4 regions of the Streptomyces sp. NPDC047974 genome follow, and region 4 is predicted to be linked to each of the others. Evidence: riboswitches for the same ligand, from Rfam matches in the RefSeq annotation. Region 4 holds a riboswitch; each other region holds the start of a gene.

Region 1 (3,500 bases), on a different contig from region 4:
GTCGAAGCCGGTGGTCACCATGACGGTGCCGACGGCGGAGGTGAGGTCCCGCACCGCCCGCTCGAACCGCTCGGCGACGTCGTCGGGGTCGGTGCCGGGGCGGATGATGTCGTTGCCGCCCGCGCAGAAGGTGACCAGGTCGGGGGCGAGCTCCTTGGCCCGGGGGACCTGCTCGGCCACGATCTGGTCGAGGAGGCGGCCGCGGACCGCGAGGTTCGCGTAGCGGAATTCCTGGTGGTCCGGCAGCTGGTCGGCGAGGAGCACCGCGAAGCGGTCCGCCCAGCCGACATAGGTCCCGTCCGGCCCCGGGTCTCCGACGCCCTCGGTGAAGCTGTCACCGATCGCCGCGTACGACCCGAATCCCCCGACCGCCCCGAACACGTTCTCTTCTGTTGCTCTCGAATCGTCTGCCACGACAGCACATCCTTCCTTTCCGGATGTGACCTACGCGACCGTAAGGAGGGGTTGACGGCGGGTGATATATGCCACCGATAAAGAATTTGCCAAGCCCGGAATAGGGCGAAGGCCCGGCACGCGGGTGCCGGGCCTTCGCCGTGTCCGTTGGTCCGGACGGGTCAGATGGAGACCCCGTGCTGGCGCAGGTAGGCCAGCGGGTCGATGTCCGCGCCGTAGCTCGGCGAGGTGCGGATCTCGAAGTGCAGGTGCGGGCCGGTCGAGTTGCCGGTGGAGCCGGAGAGACCGATCTGCTGGCCGCCGCTCACCGACTGGCCGGCGGAGACGGCCAGGGAGGAGAGGTGGGCGTACTGCGAGTAGTTGCCGTCGGCGTGCTGGATGACGACCTCGTTGCCGTAGGCGCCGCTCCAGCCGGCGGAGACGACCGTGCCGGCGCCGACGGCGCGGACGGTGGTGCCGGAGGAGGCGATGAAGTCGGCACCGGTGTGGTAGCCGGAGGACCACATGGAGCCGGAGGCGCGGTACGGCGTGGAGACGCCGCCGGAGACCGGGGCGACCCAGCCGGACGCGGCCGGGGCGGCGGCGGCCGGGGCCGCGGCGCGCTCGGCGGAGCGGGAGGCGCGGGTCTGCTCGGTGGCCTTCGCCGTGGCCTTCGGGGCGGCCTTGACGGCGGCCTTCGGGGCGGCCTTCGGCGCGGCGGCCGGGGCGGCGGGCTTCGGGGCGGCGGCCTTGGCGGGGTTCTTGGCGCCGAGGGTGAGCTTCATGCCCGGGAGGATCAGCGAGGGGTTCTCGCCGACGACCTGGCGGTTGTCGGCGTAGAGCCGCTTCCAGCCGCCGGCGACGTCGTGGTCGGCGGCGATCTTGGACAGGTAGTCGCCGGCGACGACGGAGTACGTGGTCGGGGCGGCGGCCTTGGCGGCCGGGGCGGCTTTGGCCTGGACCTGCGCGGCGGCGATCACGGTGCCGGAGACGGCGGCCGGGGCGGCCTGCTCGGCGGCGTGGGCGCCGGTGGCGCCGATCAGCGGCAGCGCGACGACGGCGCCACCGGTGCCGGCGGCGACGAGGCCACGGGTGATCAGGGTGGACTTCTGGCGGCGGTGCTTACCCTTCGCGGGCATGGCGAATTCCTCTCCGGCGCCTGCGAGGTGAGCTGTCGGGTTCGGACTGGAGATGTCCGGCCGCGTTTCTCACGCGGCTTCACCCCTAGCCGTCCTGCGTCGCGGGACCGGCGTACTTCCTTGGGTCCCCCGCTCCTGCCAGCGTGGACGGGTGTGAATTCCGGACGGTGGCAGGATTCGGCGGTCCGACCGGATTGACGGCGACGCTAGACGAGCCGGGTCGGCGCGAACAAGCCACGGAATTCGACGGGCATTCCGGGACGATCTTCGGGCCTGGAATTCCGGTCACCCTCCGTGGATGACGGTCCCTCGATTCCCTTTTCGGGGAGGGGGGTTGGACCGGGCGGTCGGCCACGATCCGTCACCTCTATGACCCTGCTCACGCGCCGAATTCCATCTCCCCCTCAACCGGGGCGCGTTACCCCAAGACCTTCCAATACGGACAGATCGCCCATTACCGTCCAGGGGGGTGCGCCGCGCCGCGCTCGACGGGATGATTGCGGGGGGAACCGATCTCGTACGGGCCCCGTGAACGCCTACCACCAGGAGCATCCGTGACGCAGCAGCTGCCGCAGGTCAAGACCCTCGAACCCGGCGAGCCCGAGCTCGCGGCGGTCCGCAACTTCCGGGACGTGGCCGGCCTGCCGACCACCGACGGACGCGCGGTCCGGCCCGGCACCCTCTTCCGCAGCGGTCACCTCGCCGACGCCACCGAGTCCGACGCGGCCTTCCTCTCCGGCCTCGGCCTGCACACGATCTTCGACTTCCGCAACGAGGCCGACGCCAAGGTGGAGGGTCCGGACGTGGAGCTCCCGGGCGTGCGGAACGTGAACATACCCCTGAGCGACCCGGCCGACGGCAAGGAGTTCTGGCGGATGGTCCGCGAGGGCGACCTCGACACGCTGCGGGACCTGCTCGGCGACGGAAAGGCGGCGGACCGGATGACCTCCGCGTACCGCCGGATGATCGTGGAGCGGACCGCCGAGCACAGCCGCATCCTGCACGCCCTCGCCGAGGAGGCCGTCCCGGCCCTGATGCACTGCGCGGCCGGCAAGGACCGCGCCGGGCTCTCGATCGCGATCACCCTGCTCGCCCTCGGCGTGGAGCGCGAGGCCATCGAGGCGGACTACGTGAAGTCCGGCGCCCCGCACCGCCGCTACAAGGTGCGCCGCAGCCCCACCGCCCGGGACGCGATGGCGCCCGAGGTGATGGAGCTGCTGAGCCCGCTCTTCGACGCGCGGGTGGAGTACCTGCGGGCGGCCTTCGAGGCCATCGACGCCACCTGGGGCTCCGTGGACGCCTACCTCGCGGACGGCCTGGAGCTGGCGCCGGAGACCCGCGAGCGGCTGCGCGAGCGGTTCCTCACGGAGGCGTGAGGCCGCGGGCCCTCCCGCCCGGTCACTGGTTCTGCCCGCCCAGCATGAAGAGCAGGTAGAGGAAGCCGGCGAAGAGGTGACCGGCGATCAGGTAGGCGAAGAGGCGGAGCACCAGCCCCTTGGGGAACTTCCCCTCGCCGCGCTCCTCACCGGTGACCGGGGCGGAATTCACTGACTTGTCGGACATGTCGACCAGCCTTTCGGGCTCAGCGGGAGTGCGGGGTGCCGCCGCCCAGGCACAGCTCGGCGGCGGGGCTCTGCAGGAGCGTGTGGACGAAGAGCACCTCGGCACCGGCGCGGCCGGCCGCGCCGATCCGGTGCGGGGTGAGCGAGTCGAAGTGCGCGCTGTCCCCGGGGCCGAGCAGGTGCACGGCGTCGCCGAGCGCGAGCCGGACCTGCCCTTCGAGCACGTGCAGCCACTCCTCGCCGGGGTGGACGCGCACGATGTCGGCCCGGGTGGCGTAGGGCACGTGGACGCGCAGGCACTGCATGGCCCGGCCCGCGCCGCCCGCCTGCCGGTAGATCCAGCCGTCGGCCTCGACCGGTTCGGAGCGGTCGGCCCGGACCACCGGGTCGCGTTCGGGCGGGGTCT
Region 2 (3,500 bases), on a different contig from region 4:
CGTGCTGTTCGGCGACCCGCAGCTCGCCCTGACCGCGGTCGACCGCGTCCTCGCCGTCACCGCCGACGAGGTGCGCGAGGTGGCCGCGGCCCGGCTGCGCCCCGACAACCGCGCGGTGCTGGTCTACGAGCCGGTGTCCACCGACGACAGCGCCGACAGCGCCGACGGCGACGACGAGGAAGGAGCGGACCGGTGACCGACGCCGCCACGTCCCTGACGAGCATGGAGTTCCACCCGCAGCCGAAGGCCGGCACGGCCAGGCCGTGGGCCTTCCCGGCCCCCGAGCGCGGCGCGCTCGACAACGGCCTGACGGTGCTCCGCTGCCACCGCCCCGGCCAGCAGGTCGTGGCCGTCGAGATCTTCCTCGACGCGCCGCTGGACGCCGAGCCCGAGGGCCTCGACGGCGTCGCCACGATCATGGCGCGCGCCCTCTCCGAGGGGACCACCGAGCGGGCCGCCGAGGAGTTCGCGGCCGAGCTGGAGCGCTGCGGCGCCACGCTCGACGCCCACGCGGACCACCCCGGCGTCCGGGTCTCCCTGGAGGTCCCGGTCTCCCGGCTCCCCAAGGCGCTCGGGCTGGTCGCCGAGGCGCTGATCTCCCCGGCCTTCGACCCGGACGAGGTCAAGCGCCTGGTGGACAACCGGCTCGACGAGATCCCGCACGAGGCGGCCAACCCGAGCCGCCGTGCCGCGAAGCAGCTCTACAAGGAGCTCTTCCCGGCCGCGACCCGGATGTCCCGGCCCCGCCAGGGCACCGAGGAGACGGTGAAGGCCATCGACGCCGCCGCCGTCCGCGCCTTCTACGACGCGCACCTGCGGCCCGCCGCCGCCACCGCGGTCGTCGTCGGCGACCTCACCGGCGTCGACCTCGACAAGGTGCTCGCCGAGACCCTGGGCGGCTGGAGCGGCAAGCCGGCCGCGCCGCGCCCGATGGCGCCGATCACCGCCGACGACACCGGACGGGTCGTCATCGTCGACCGCCCCGGGGCGGTCCAGACCCAGCTGCTGATCGGCCGGATCGGCCCGGACCGCCACGACTCCGTGTGGGCCGCGCAGGTCCTCGGCGTCTACTGCCTCGGCGGCACCCTGACGTCCCGTCTGGACGCCGTCCTGCGCGAGGAGAAGGGGTACACGTACGGCGTGCGCGCCTTCGGGCAGGTGCTCCGCTCGGACGGCGAGGGGCACGGCGCCTCGATGCTCGCGATCAGCGGCTCGGTCGACACCCCCAACACCGGTCCGGCCCTCGGCGACCTGTGGCAGGTGCTCCGCACCCTGGCGGAGGGCGGTCTGACCGACGCCGAGCGGGACGTGGCGGTGCAGAACCTGGTGGGCGTGGCCCCGCTCAAGTACGAGACGGCCGCGTCGGTCGCCGCGACCCTCTCCGACCAGGTCGAGCAGCACCTCCCGGACGACTACCAGGCCCGGCTGTACGCGCGGCTCGCCGAGACCGGCACGGTCGAGGCCACGGCCGCCGTCGTCAGCGCCTTCCCGGTGGACCGGCTCGTCACGGTCCTGGTGGGCGACGCGTCGCAGATCGAGGAGCCCGTGCGGGCCCTCGGCATCGGCGAGGTGACGGTGGTGAGCTGATCCCGGGGTGAGCCGACCTCGTGGTGAGCCGACCTCGTGGGGAGCCGACCTCGTGGGGAGCCGACCTCGGGGTGAGCCGACCCATGGTGAGTTGACTCCGGGTGAGTAGGCCCACGGTGAGTTGACCGGTCGTCAACCCCGGGCGGAGGTCTCCGGTGCGTAGAAGCGCCGGAGACCTCCGCTTTGTCCGTTACGGCGTCAAAGATGATCGTATGCCCTGTGGCATGTCTTACAAATGAGCGTGTCTGTTTGGCGATCGACATCCGTCCGGCCTAGCGTCGATCCGTCTGTCCGACCCGACGCACGCGCCGCACCCGCGGCAACCGGACAGACATCGCCGAGTCCCCGTCAGGCGCGAGCCTGGGGAGCCGGGGACCCACGCAGTCCCTGGGGTGAATCGGACGCCTTCGCCACGCGGAGGGGTCCGTAGGAGACCTTCCTGCTCCGAACCCGTCAGCTAACCCGGTAGGCGAGAAGGAAGGAAAGGAACCGTCTTGGCGTTCACCCGTGCCACCGGGAAGCATCGTGGTGCGAGCCGACTGGCTCGCCGCAGCGCCGGCATCGCCGGCGTGGCCGCCCTCGCGACCACCGGCGTCGTCGGCACCCTGGCCTCCCCGGCGCTCGCCGCCGACACGGACGACCGTTCCCCCGAGGACACCGGCCTCACCCGGGTGATCGCCGACGAGTCCATCGCCGACCAGGTCAACGCGCAGGCCGCCGCCCAGGAGCGGGAGGCCACCGAGGCCGAGGCCCGGGCCAAGGCGCGCGCCGAGGCGAAGCGCAAGGCCGAGGCCCGCGCCCAGGAGATCCGCGAGGCCAAGGAGCGCGCCGCCCGTGAGGCCGAGCGCCGCCGGCTCGCCTCCTTCAACCTCCCGGTCGCCGGCTCGTACGTCTCCACCGGCTACAAGACCGGCGGCTCGCTCTGGTCCTCCGGCAGCCACTCCGGCGTCGACTTCCACGCCTCCTACGGCAGCTCGGTCGTCTCCGTCGGCTCCGGCACCGTCGTCGAGGCCGGCTGGGGCGGCGCGTACGGCAACAACATCGTGATCCGGATGAACGACGGCACGTACACCCAGTACGGCCACCTGTCGTCCATCGGCGTCTATGTCGGCCAGAGCGTCGAGCCCGGCCAGCAGATAGGCGTCTCCGGCTCGACCGGCAACTCCACCGGCCCGCACCTCCACTTCGAGGCCCGGACCACCGCCGAGTACGGCTCCGACATCAACCCCGTCGCGTACCTCCGCGCCCGCGGCGTCAGCCTCTGACGTCCCGCGCCCCCGCTGCACCGAAAGGCCCCGGCTCCCACGAGCCGGGGCCTTTTCGCGCCCCGGCGAGCGGGTGCGGTGCTCCGGATCCGGAGGGATTCCACCGCGAACCGGACGAATTCCGAGGGGGCATCGGAATTTCCCGCGCCCTGCAATAGAGTCGCGTGAACGGCGCTGCTCGAATTCGGTGCGCGCGGAGCGAATACGGAGGTCGGACATGCGGGTTCCCGCGCAATCGGTATGCACGGCGATCCGGGACGACATCGTCTCGGGGATCTTCGAGCGCGGCAGCCGGCTGACCGAGGAACAGCTCGCCCGCCGTTACGGCGTCTCCCGCGTCCCGGTCCGCGAGGCGCTGCGCACCCTGGAGTCCGAGGGCTTCGTCGTCAGCCGCCGGCACGCGGGCGCCCATGTCGCCGAGCCCACCGACCAGGAGGCCGCCGACCTCCTCGACGTCAGGGCGCTGCTCGAACCGCTCGGGGCGGCCCGGGCCGCCCAGCGGCGCACCGACGCCCACCTCAAGGTGCTGCGGGGCCTGGTCAGGCTGGGGCAGGAGCGGGCCCGCCGGGGGCAGGGCGAGGACCTGCGGGCGCTCGGCGGCTGGTTCCACGAGACGCTCGCCCAGGCCTCGGGCTCCCCGGCGCTCGC
Region 3 (3,500 bases), on a different contig from region 4:
CTTCGCCCACGGCAGCGGCAGTGGCCGGCACAGCCCGCGGAACCGCGCGGTGGCCGCCGCACTGAACCGGGCGGGGCTCGCCACTCTCCTCTTCGACCTGCTCACGGAGGCCGAGGCGACCGACCGCGCGCGGATCTTCGACACCCCGCTGCTCGCCGGACGGCTCGGCCGGGCCGCCGCCTGGACGGCCGGGCGGCCGGGCACCGGGGGTCTGCCGCGCGGCTACTTCGGGGCGAGCACCGGGGCGGCGGCCGCGCTGTGGGCGGCGGCGGAAGCGGGCGACGACGTGGCCGCCGTGGTGTCCCGGGGCGGCCGGCCCGACCTGGCGGGGGAGCGGCTCGCCGGGGTGCGGGCCCCCACGCTGCTGATCGTCGGCGGTGCCGACGGCCTCGTCGTCGACCTCAACCGGCGGGCCGGGGAAATGCTGCGCTGCGAGAGCCGCCTGGAGGTCGTGCCGGGCGCCGGTCACCTCTTCGAGGAGCCGGGGGCCCTGGAGGAGGTGGCGGCGCTGGCGACGGAGTGGTTCACCGGCCACTTCGCGGCGGCCGTGAACGGGTCGGGTCAGTAGGCGCCGTTGACGTTGTCGATGGAGCCGTACCGGTCGGCCGCGTAGTTGCAGGCGGCGGTGATGTTCGCGACGGGGTCGTACGGGTCGAGCGAGGTGCCCGGCACGTGGTAGGCGGCGAAGGTCGGGTCGATGACCTGGAGCAGGCCCTTGGAGGGGGTGCCCTTCGCGGCGTTGGAGTCCCAGAGGTTGACGGCGCGGGGGTTGCCGGAGGACTCGCGCAGCACGTTGCGGAGGATGCCGTCGTACGAGCCGGGGATGCCGTACCGGGCCATGACGTCGAGCGACTCGCGGATCCAGCCGTCGAGGTTGTCGGCGTACCGGACGGCGGCGGGCGCGGCCTTCGCGGCGGCCGGCTGGGCCTGGACGGCCGGGACCGCGGCACGGGCGGAGGAACGGCTCGCCCGTTCGGCGGAACCGGTGGAGGCGGACTCGGCGGGCTTCGCGGCCGGCTTGGCACCGGTCTTCGCGGGGGTCTTCGCGGCGGCCGGCGCGGCGGGCTTCGCGGAATCCCGACGAATCGTCAGTTCGAGGCCCGGGTGAATGAGTGACGGATTGTCACCCACGGCTTCCTTGTTCGCCTGGTAAAGCGACTTCCAGCCGCCCTGAATTCCCTTTCGGTGGGCGATCAGGGAAAGGGAGTCGCCCTTCACGACGGTGTACGCGCGGGTGGCGGCGGGGGCGGCGGGGGCCTTCGCGGGCGCGGCGGCCCGGACGGCCGGGGCGGCCACGGCGGCGGTCGGTGCCGCCGACTGCGCGACGGGCTCGGCGCCGGCCGTGGCGGGCACGACCAAGGGCAGGGCGAGGGCCACGCCGCCGGTGCCGGCGAAGGCGAGACCTCGGGAGACGGGGCGGCGTCGGGGGCGGCGGTGCTTGCCGTGAGCGGGCATGACGGTTTCCTCTCCGGCGCCTGCGAGGTGAGCTGTCGGGTTCGGACTGGAGCTGTCCGGCCGTGCGTACACGGCTTCACCCCGAGCCGCTCCGGACGACCGGACCGGCGGTGTGGTGGGTCCCCCGCTCCTGCCGTCGGGTGAAATGGGAGGTCTTTCGGGCGGTGGCAGGATTAGGCGTCCGTCCGAATGGAGGTGACCGTAGGCGAGGAATACGGAGGGGAACAAGACGCGAATGCACCGGAAAAGGGAAACCGAAGATCGAACGCGTGGAATTCAAGATCTACCGTTTCGGCGACCGTTCCGGAATCCCTTGTCCCGCATGGGTGGCGAGGGGCGGGGAGCCGTCCGCGGAGCGCGGGGAGTGAGTCGCGTCACGGGGTGTGCAATGTCCGAATAAGGCGACTGGCACCTTTAGGGGAATTGTGCGGCGACTTGGGGGTGGAACGGGTGAGGCGTAACGCGCAAATCGGGCATATGTGGCTAATGATGTGGGAATGTCATCCCTCGCCCTGCTGATCGACGCCGACGCCCTCGATCCCGACGCCCTCGACACCCTCGACTCTCTCGGGACCCTCGACGCCCTCGACCGCGAGGCGGCCCGCCTCTGCGAGAGCGCCGCTCCCGAGGCCTGGCGGGCCCTTCTCTCCGTCCCCGTGGACCGACTGGTCGCCGACGCCCTGGGCGCGCTCGACGCGCTGCCCCCGTCGCCGCCCGCCGAGCGCCCCCTGCCGGGCCGCATCGGCGCCGCCCTCCCCGACCGGCTGCACGTCTGGCGCAGGATCGGCCGGGCCGACGTGCGCCCCTCCGTCCACCTGGCGTACGCGCGCCGGGTGCTGACCGAGTGGGGCTGGCAGAACACCCCGTACAAGCTGCGCGACGCGCGCGGTGCCCGCTGTCTCTGCGGCGCCCTGCTCGCCGCCCACCGGCTCGGCCACGGCAGCGCGGCCACCATGAACGAGTCCGGCGCATGGATCATGACCGAGCTGCGGTCCCGGGGCTGGCACGGGCTGATCGGCCCCTGGAACCGCGCGCCGGGCCGCACCGCCGAGGACGCGCTCGCGCTCCTCGACGCCACGATCCGGCGCGCGGCCCTGGCCGGGAGGTGAGGGCCCGCCGGGCCGTCAGCCCGTGACGCTCGGCGCGCCCGTCTCGATGTGACCGGTGTAGCGGCGCGACCAGGTGCCGTCGATGTCGGCCAGGATCGTGAAGTCGTACCAGCCGTCCGCGTACGCCACGGCGTTGAAGAAGTCCTCCCGCGAGGAGTTCGCCGCGACCGTGTACGTCCACGGGCCGTCCGTCCGGTAGGCGTGGGAGCGGACGGTGAAGGTGACCGGGCCGCCGGAGGCGTTGGTCATCCGGAACCAGACCGCCGTCTTGCCGGTGCCCGGTTCCGTGGCGTACCGCGCCGCCACCTCGATCGCCTTGCCCGCCTTCGAGGCGTCGCCGATGAAGCGGCGCAGGAAGCGGTTCGGGCCCATCATCGAGATGTCGTACTTCCCCGAGCCGGAGCCGAGCCCGATGTTGAAGTAGTCGGTGGCCGTGGTGCCCGGGTCGACCGTGTACTGCCAGGCGGCTGTGTCGCGGTGCTGGTGCGGGTGGATCGAGAAGTGGGCGGCGCGGCGTGCCTGCGGGCCCTGGTTGGTCATGGAGAACCAGGCGAGGATCTTGCCGGCGGCGCCGAACTCGAAGCGGTCCAGGTTGCCGTTCGGCTGGTAGGGGAGCGCCCGCGCGGGCCGGGTCCCGGGCTCCTGGGCGGGCAGGGCGTTGTTCTGCGGCGCGGGGTTGGGCAGCGGGGCGCAGGTGTCCATGCCGATGACCTTCGCCGTCGACGGCAGGCCGGCGGGGACCCCGTACACCGGGCGGGCGAAGTCGAAGACGCCGGTCAGGTCGCCGGTGACCTTCCGGCGCCAGGCGCTGATGTTCGGGCAGGCCGCCGGAGTGCCGAGGGCGGCGGTCCAGGTCTCCAGGAAGCGCAGCACGGAGGTGTGGTCGAAGACCTCGGAGCTGACCCAGCCGCCCCGCGTCCACGGCGACATGACCAG
Region 4 (3,500 bases):
GGGCGAGCCCCTCGGCCTCGGCGAAGTCGAGGGAGGCGCGCAGCCGCTCGGCGGAGATGTTGGAGGCGGCGACGGCCCGCACCTTGCCGTCCTTCACGAGCTGGTCGAGGGCGGTGACGATCTCCTCCACCGGCACGGACTCGTCGTCGAAGTGCGTGTAGTAGAGGTCGATGTAGTCGGTGCCGAGGCGGCGCAGGGACTCCTCCGCGCCGGCCTTGATGGTGGTGGCGGCCAGGCCCTTGAGGCGGGAGTGGTGGCCGACCTTGGTGGCGACGACGATGTCGGAGCGGTTGCCGCGGGCGGCCATCCAGCGGCCGATGATGGTCTCGGACTCCCCGCCCTCGTTGCCCTCGACCCACTCGGAGTAGACGTCGGCGGTGTCCAGGAAGTTGCCGCCCGCGGCGGCGTAGGCGTCGAGGACGGCGAAGGACCGCTCCTCGTCGGCGCTCCAGCCGAAGACGTTGCCGCCGAGGGCGAGCGGGAAGACGTGCAGGTCGGAGGTGCCCAGCGGGCGCAGGGGTGAGGACATGACGTACTCAACCCCCTGCGCCGCCGGGCCTATTCCGGTCGAGGAGCCTGAACCCCGGCCGGAACGCTCATGCGTCGGGGGTCAGACCGACAGGCCCTTGGAGCGCAGCCACTCCGCCGGGTCGATGCCCGAACCGTCGGGGGTGTGGACCTCCATGTGGAGGTGGGGACCCGTGACGTTGCCGGTGGCGCCGACGCGGCCGATGGTCTCGCCGGTGGTGACGGTCTGGCCGGCGGCCACGGTCATCGAGGAGAGGTGGCAGTACCAGACCTCGGTGCCGTCCTCCAGCTCCAGGACGATCCGGTAGCCGTACGAGCCGGACCAGCCGGCCGACTTGATGGTGCCGCCGTGCACCGCCTTGAGCGGGGTGCCGGTGGGGGCGGCGAAGTCGAGGCCGGTGTGGTAGCCGGATGACCACATCGAGCCGGACTGCATGTAGGTGGAGGTGAGGGTGTAGGAGGAGAGCGGCATGGAGTAGCTGGCGGCCAGCTGGGCGAGCCGCTCGGCCTCCGCCTTCTCGGCGGCGATGCGCTCGGCCTCGGCCTTCTCCGCGGCGAGCCGCTCCGCCTCCGCCTTGGCCTTCTCGGCGGCGATGCGGTCGGCCTCGGCCTTCGCGGCGGCCTCGGCCTGCGCCTGGGCGTCGGCGGCGGCCTTCTCCGCGGCGGCCTTCTCGGCGGCGAGCTTCTCGGCGTCGGCGGCGGCCTGCTGCTGCTGTTCGGCCTGCTGGAGGATGCGGGCGCGCAGGGCCTCGCCGGCGTCGGCGGTGGTGGCGGTGCGCTCCACGGCCTCGGTGCCGGCGGCGGTGTCGGCCGGGGCGGTGTACGTGACCGAGGTCAGCGGCTTCGCGGCGACGCCGCCGGCCGGGGCCGGCGCGGACTCGCGGACCGGGGCGGTCTTCTCCTCCTCGCCGCCGGGCAGGAGGTCGCCGACGCCGGGCAGGTCGTGGGCGTCCGGCAGGCCCAGGTCGGGCAGGTCGGGGAGGGAGATGGCGACGGGGGCCTTCTCCTGCGCGGTGGCGAGGCCGCCCGCGCCGACGGCGGCGATGACGCCGACGCCGAGGACGGTGGAGGAGCGGGCGAAGTTGGACCGCTGCTTCACGACCCGGTGCCGGCCGCCGGAGCGGCTCTCGGCGCGCAGGGAGCCCTCGGTCGGGTTCCACTCGCCGGGGGCGGGGGTGAAGGAGGCCGTCTCGTACGCGCCGGGCGCGAAGCCGTCCGGATCGTCCGCGCCGACGGCACCCGGGCCGCCGAAGGGGTCGAAGGGGGCTTCGGGTACGGGGGTGTTGGACGCCACGGAGGCGCGCTCCTTTCCTTCCTTCTCGCCTACCGGGTTAGCTGACGGGTTCGGAGCAGGAAGGTCTCCTACGGGCTCTTCGCACGGGGGAGGTGCGAGGGGCCCGATTCACCCCAAGGGTTGGTTCCCCGGTTCCCTTGCGGGATTCGGCACGTGCGCACGGAGCCGTCTCTTGCGACGGCTGGGACGACCGCGCTGCGTTATCGAACGTTAATAGACACCGCACTCCTATTCCAAGCCGTTCCCCTTGATCATTCATTGAATTGGCAGGGAATCGCCCGAGTTGAGCCGCCTTCAGCGAGCCTTCGCTCCACCCCGAGAATCTGACGTTATGTCAATTGTTATCGCTGTGAGACCTCGTGAGCACGGACCGTGACCGGGGTCGGACGTGCGGTACCCGCGTCAACGCGCCGGTCCCGGCGGCACCACCGGCATCGTCCGCCGCCGCTCCGGCGCACCCGCCGCCGGCCGGCTCACCGCGAGCAGCGCCATGTCGTCCGTCGAACGCCCGCCGGTGTGCCGCCGCACGTCGTCCACGAGCGCGTCCAGGAGCTCCCCGGGCCCCGGGAAGACCGCTCCCGCGAGCCGCGCCGCCGGATCGTAGAAGACCCCCCGCGCGTCCCGCGCCTCCGACAACCCGTCCGTGTGGAACAGCAGCGTCGTGCCCGGCGGGTACGGCCACTCGTCGGCCCGGTCCGGCCCCACCGCCAGCTCCCCCATCCCGAGCGGCAGCGCCGCCTCGGTCGGCTCCAGCGGCTCCAGCCGCCCGTCCCCGTACAGCAGCAGCGGCGGCGGATGCCCCCGGTTCACGATCCGTACGACCCCGCCCTCGCGCGGGATCTCGGCGAGCACCGCCGTGGTGAACCCCTCGAAGGCGTCGAGGCCCTCGCGCCGCGTCCCCTCCCGGGTCAGCGCCCGTTCGAGCCGCGCCGCCACCCCCTCCAGGGCCGCCTCCTGCTCGGCCGCCTCCCGGAAGGCGCCGATCACCACGGCCACCGCCTCCACCGCGTCCATCCCCTTGCCCCGCACGTCCCCGACCACGAGCCGCACCCCGTGCGGAGTGTCCTGCACGGCGAAGAGGTCGCCGCCGATGAACGCGTCCGCCTGCGCCGCCTCGTACCGCGCCGCGCACTGGAGCCCCGCGATCCGCTCCGCCGGCATCGGAAGCACCGCCCGCTGCGCCGCCTCGGCGATCACCCGCGCCGACGCCAGCCGCTCGCCGCTGCGCCGCACCACCAGGTTGATCAGCATCGCGAGGGCGGAGACGGTCACCACGGTGAGGGTCTCGGTGAGCGAGGGCACGTCGGAGAGCGTGTCGTTGTACGCGTGCAGCCCGACCGAGGCGAGGATCGCCGCGAGCCCGGTCACCAGGGTCGTGAGCCGGGAGAAGAACGGCGCGGCGACCAGCGGCGCGGCGGAGAAGAGCGGCGCCGCCGTGTACGAGGGCGGGGTGGACAGGTCGAAGGCCACCCCGCCGATGATGATCAGCGGCGGCAGCGCCTGCAGGAACCTCCGGGTCGCCCCGAAGGCGACGGGCGGCCGCGGCTCGCCCCCGTAGGGTCCCCGGGGCACACCGCCGGTCCCGGCGGTACGGCCGCCGGGCTCCTCGCCCCGAGGGTGCGCCACCTGAGAACTCCTGACCGGTCGGGGCCCGCCACCGGGCCGTGCGGTCCGGGGC

What was found. Region 4 has a riboswitch for cyclic di-AMP ahead of AB0E19_RS24920 (M23 family metallopeptidase). Riboswitches for the same ligand answer to the same signal wherever they lie in the genome.
Region 1: it holds a riboswitch for cyclic di-AMP, as region 4 does, so the genes downstream of both, AB0E19_RS05430 (LysM peptidoglycan-binding domain-containing M23 family metallopeptidase) here and AB0E19_RS24920 (M23 family metallopeptidase) in region 4, are expected to answer to the same signal.
Region 2: it holds a riboswitch for cyclic di-AMP, as region 4 does, so the genes downstream of both, AB0E19_RS31145 (M23 family metallopeptidase) here and AB0E19_RS24920 (M23 family metallopeptidase) in region 4, are expected to answer to the same signal.
Region 3: it holds a riboswitch for cyclic di-AMP, as region 4 does, so the genes downstream of both, AB0E19_RS02270 (LysM peptidoglycan-binding domain-containing protein) here and AB0E19_RS24920 (M23 family metallopeptidase) in region 4, are expected to answer to the same signal.

Annotation. Positions count from the first base shown of each region.
Region 1 covers NZ_JBEZNU010000002.1:527,179-530,678, forward strand. Annotated here, with positions in the region: gene AB0E19_RS05425 (SGNH/GDSL hydrolase family protein) at 1-414, opposite strand, end outside; gene AB0E19_RS05430 (LysM peptidoglycan-binding domain-containing M23 family metallopeptidase) at 576-1,532, opposite strand; cyclic di-AMP (ydaO/yuaA leader) riboswitch at 1,537-1,692, opposite strand; gene AB0E19_RS05435 (tyrosine-protein phosphatase) at 2,087-2,908, shown strand; gene AB0E19_RS05440 (DUF6126 family protein) at 2,931-3,095, opposite strand; gene AB0E19_RS05445 (helix-turn-helix domain-containing protein) at 3,115-3,500, opposite strand, start outside.
Region 2 covers NZ_JBEZNU010000029.1:52,700-56,199, forward strand. Annotated here, with positions in the region: gene AB0E19_RS31135 (pitrilysin family protein) at 1-196, shown strand, start outside; gene AB0E19_RS31140 (pitrilysin family protein) at 223-1,587, shown strand; cyclic di-AMP (ydaO/yuaA leader) riboswitch at 1,913-2,074, shown strand; gene AB0E19_RS31145 (M23 family metallopeptidase) at 2,082-2,852, shown strand; gene AB0E19_RS31150 (GntR family transcriptional regulator) at 3,070-3,500, shown strand, end outside.
Region 3 covers NZ_JBEZNU010000001.1:513,897-517,396, reverse strand. Annotated here, with positions in the region: gene AB0E19_RS02275 (phosphoribosyltransferase family protein) at 1-568, shown strand, start outside; gene AB0E19_RS02270 (LysM peptidoglycan-binding domain-containing protein) at 562-1,455, opposite strand; cyclic di-AMP (ydaO/yuaA leader) riboswitch at 1,460-1,645, opposite strand; gene AB0E19_RS02265 (hypothetical protein) at 1,953-2,564, shown strand; gene AB0E19_RS02260 (phosphocholine-specific phospholipase C) at 2,580-3,500, opposite strand, start outside.
Region 4 covers NZ_JBEZNU010000018.1:141,559-145,058, reverse strand. Annotated here, with positions in the region: gene AB0E19_RS24925 (aldo/keto reductase) at 1-529, opposite strand, end outside; gene AB0E19_RS24920 (M23 family metallopeptidase) at 611-1,822, opposite strand; cyclic di-AMP (ydaO/yuaA leader) riboswitch at 1,834-1,984, opposite strand; gene AB0E19_RS24915 (PP2C family protein-serine/threonine phosphatase) at 2,225-3,394, opposite strand.